2 regions of the Marinomonas algae genome follow, and region 2 is predicted to be linked to the other one. Evidence: predicted binding sites of a transcription regulator. Region 2 holds the regulator's gene; the other holds the start of a gene.
The links. Region 2 encodes PhoB, which activates phosphate uptake and scavenging genes when phosphate is short. Its sites were predicted from a motif close to TGTCATANNNNTGTCANA; they were not measured.

Region 1: ACMUMQ_RS13865 (inorganic phosphate transporter) is a predicted target of PhoB. The motif match lies at 1,259-1,276, and genes of this name have one in related genera.

What each region holds. Positions count from the first base shown of each region.
Region 1 is NZ_JBLIXK010000012.1:28,787-30,996, reverse strand. Features, by position in the region: gene ACMUMQ_RS13865 (inorganic phosphate transporter) at 1-1,153, opposite strand, end outside; gene ACMUMQ_RS13860 (L-serine ammonia-lyase) at 1,411-2,210, opposite strand, start outside.
Region 2 is NZ_JBLIXK010000008.1:26,633-28,842, reverse strand. Features, by position in the region: gene ubiA (4-hydroxybenzoate octaprenyltransferase) at 1-394, shown strand, start outside; gene phoB (phosphate regulon transcriptional regulator PhoB) at 479-1,174, shown strand; gene phoR (phosphate regulon sensor histidine kinase PhoR) at 1,171-2,210, shown strand, end outside.

The DNA of each region.
Region 1 (2,210 bases), on a different contig from region 2:
TAACCGTAATTGCTGCCGCCATAGCGATACAAAATGCTCGTGTTTTATCTAGCTCTGTAATTTCAGAACCAACTGTCTTGATAAGCTTAGGGCCAAATAAAGCAAGACCAACCGCAATACCTATTCCACCAACAATCATAATCCACAATGGAATAGCGGCTTTACCCGTAACGGCACCCGTTAACAAAGCTTCATTGATCGCAGCTAATGGCCCAATCGCATTGGCAACATCGTTTGCACCATGGGCAAAACTCAATAACGCGGCAGAAACAATTAATGGAATCGTAAATAAGCTATTAACGGAGTCTTTGTTGTTTTCAAGTGCCGCCGCTGCTTTATCGACGATAGGACGAACAATGAAATAAGCTGTTAGAGCAATCGCAAAAGCAATCATTGCCGCTGTTACAAAATCCAAAGCCCAGATTTTCTTTAAGCCCTTAAGAATCAAATAAGTAGAGAAAGCCCAAACCATGACGCCAACTAACAAAGGAACCGCTTTCTTAGCCGCTGCAATCATATCGCTTTTATATGTGATAGCGCGTTTGATGTACATTAAGAAAAGTGCCGCAATGATGCCGCCTAGTACTGGGGAAATTACCCAACTAGCAACAATGGCAGTCATCTTGTCCCAGTTCGCAATATCCCAGCCACCAGCAGCAATACCAGCACCTAATACACCACCAACAATCGAGTGTGTTGTTGAAACAGGAGCACCGAGGTACGTTGCTAGGTTAAGCCAAATCGCTCCTGCCAATAATGCCGCCATCATGACCCAAATAAAGGTGCCTGAATCACCAATAAAGTTAGGGTCTATAATGCCGTTTTTAATTGTACCAACGACTGTACCCCCGGCAATTAAAGCACCAGAAGCTTCAAAAATTGCGGCAATAACAATGGCGCCAGTCATGGACAAAGCTTTTGCCCCTACTGCTGGTCCCACATTATTCGCTACATCGTTTGCACCGATATTCACAGCCATGTAAGCACCAATCGCTGCTGCGATGGCTAAAATAGATATATTAGAAACTTCCACTCCATTGGTTGTCGCATAAAAGCCAACAGCTAAAACAAACGCTAACGCAATCAGAACACGAATATATTCATGACCATTAGCCAAAGCTGCACTTTTTTTTGAGGTATTTGTAAGATCCATAAGGGCTCTTCTTCATAGAATTAATCAGTACCAAGAGCCGTTAATAAAATCTTATTAACAGCTTTCTTGTCCAAAGGGTGGCTATATTACATCTTAGCCATTGCTTGTCATATTTCTGCAACACAATTTTGGCGTCATTCTACACGGGCTTTTTATAGATAAAAAGACCTAAAAACCTCAAATATTCAGGGCATATACAAACAAAAAAAGCGCCTTTAACAGCGCTTTTATAAAAAACAATAAATCGTTACAAAGCATCAACACTCGATAACATTTACCGCTAAACCACCGCGAGAGGTTTCTTTGTATTTATCATTCATATCTCTTCCTGTATCTCGCATGGTTCTAATGACTTTATCTAGCGATACATAATGATTTCCATCACCGCGTAATGCCATAGAGGCAGAATTAATGGCCTTCATCGCTCCCATTGCATTACGTTCAATACAAGGCACTTGTACCAATCCACCAATAGGATCACAAGTTAGCCCTAAATTATGCTCCATACCGATTTCAGCCGCGTTCTCAATTTGCTCTGGTGTTCCACCTGTAGCCGCAGCCAAACCAGCCGCTGCCATGGCACAAGCAGAACCGACTTCTCCCTGACATCCGACTTCGGCTCCAGAGATGGATGCATTTTCTTTAAAAAGAAAACCAATGGCCGCCGCCGTTAGAAAAAATTCAACAACACCGTCATCATTAGAGCGAGGGCAAAAATCCCAATAATAATGTAAAACAGCAGGAATAATGCCTGCTGCGCCATTAGTTGGCGCCGTGACAACTCGTCCTCCTGCAGCATTTTCTTCATTTACCGCCAACGCATAAAGATTCACCCAATCCATTGCTCCAAGAGAAGGTGTAATCATATCCATATTCGTTTTTTTCATGAGATCTTTATGAAGACTAGCGGCTCGGCGTTTTACCTTTAAACCGCCAGGTAAGATTCCCTCATTTTGAATTCCTTGCTGAACACAGGATTTCATCACGGCCCAAATCGACAAAATTTCCTGCTTTATCTCTTCTTCTGTTCTCCAGGTTTTCTCATTCTCCATCATGA
Region 2 (2,210 bases):
TCAAGGCGGAGACTTAAGCGACCCTATACTTTGGATGCTGTTCGTTGCCAACTGCTTCTGGACGATCGCATACGATACCTATTATGCGATGACAGACCGCGAAGATGACCTCAAAGTCGGCATCAAATCGACAGCCATCTTATTTGGGGAGCACGACCTGCTTATCATTCTTTGTCTGCAAGGTTTGACTTTATCTCTCTTAACTTGGGTTGGTTTACTGGCTGGATTAGGTTGGCCGTATTTTATTGCTCTTGTGTGTTGTGCCGGGTTATTTTATTTGCAATTTAAGCAGGCTCGGAGCCGTGCTAAAGCCGCCTGCTTCCGCTCATTTCTAGACAATAACCGCATTGGCTTTTGCCTCTTCGTTGGTCTAAATTTAAGCTATTTTCTGTAATATATGGCAAAGTTGTGACATTTTAACCAAACTGTCACATTTGACGGCTTTAATAAAACCGTTCCTGAGATGAGGGTAGATCCTGTGACCGGTAAAAAAGTATTAATTATTGATGACGAGTCTTCAATACGCGAAATGATCGCGATTGCTCTAGAAATGGCAGGCTATGAATATTTAGAAGCCGAAAATATTCAGCAAGCCCACGAAATTATCGTCGACCATCGACCAGATTTAATTCTTGTTGATTGGATGATGCCTGGCGGCAGTGGGATTGAACTCACTCGTCGCTTGAAGAAAGACAACACAACGGCTGAAATTCCAGTCATCATGTTGACGGCGAAAAGTGAAGAAGACAACAAAATACAAGGCTTAGAGGTTGGTGCGGATGACTACATCACTAAACCTTTCTCTCCTCGTGAATTGGTCGCGAGATTAAAAGCCGTATTACGCCGAGCAACACCTCAAGGCATTGATGAACCGATTGAAATTGAAGGGCTAATGCTAGACCCTATCAGTCAACGAGTCACAATAGGGGCTCGCCCTTTGGATATGGGGCCAACGGAATACAGATTGCTAAAATTCTTAATGACACACCAAGAACGCGCCTACTCTAGAGCACAACTTCTAGATCAGGTTTGGGGTGGTAATGTCTATGTAGAAGAACGCACCGTTGATGTTCATATTCGTCGTTTACGCAAAGCCATTGGCAGCTCTCACGACTCCTTGATACAAACCGTTCGAGGAACAGGCTACCGATTCTCAGCAAAAAGGTCCGCATGAAAAACATTTGGCGAAATACCATACTAAGTTGGCTGTCAGGTCTTGCAGCTTGCATTGTCATTGGCCTGATCATTGGTCAGTTATTAGGGGTATTATTGCTGTATGTTTTAGGGTCTTTGTATTGGCAGCTGTACCAGCTTTATCAATTCCATAGCTGGTTACGCTATTCCAGTAAGGCGTCGCCTCCGGAAGCCAGTGGCATTTGGGGAGACGTTTTTGACGCCGTTTACCGTTTGCAGAAAAAGCAACGTAAATCAAAACGTCGAATGCGCCAAGCATTAACGCGAATCGAAAGCTCGACGACCGCCTTAAAAGAAGGCGTGATTATGGCGGATAACCAAGGCAATTTAGAGTGGTGGAACAATTCTGCAGCTCACTTCTTTGGTCTGATGCGCCCTGTAGATCGAGGTCAGATAATCACCAACATCGTTCGCAGTCCGGAGTTTTTCCGCTATTTCTCACAGAAACGCTTTGGGGAACCACTGGTTATTAAATCCCCTGCAAAAGAAGGCGTTTATCTGGAAATACAAACAACACTGTACGATAAAAACGATCACCTTATTTTTGTCCGTGATGTCACTCGCCTGCATCTTCTTGAACAAATGCGAAAAGACTTTGTCGCCAACGCCTCTCACGAGCTCAAGACACCTTTGACTGTAATTAAAGGTTATTTAGAAACCCTCGACATGTTTAAAGACAGTCTGCCGAAAAGCATGCAAAAAGGCATAGTGAACATGTCTGAGCAGTCTGAGCGCATGGAGCACCTTATTGAAGACTTGCTTCTTTTATCTCGTTTAGAAAGCGATGAAAAACGTGAAGAGAATCACTGGCACAAAGTCTTAGACATTGTGCATTCGATTCAAAGTGCCGTGGAATCCATTGTGACTGAGCAGCACATCATCTCTGTCAAAATTCCTGCTGAAGCTTATATTTACGGCTCTTACAAAGAGCTGTATAGCGCTTTTTCTAACCTAATCGTAAACGCCATTAAGTACTCACCGGATGGCGGCGAAGTGGAAATAAAATGGGAATCTAG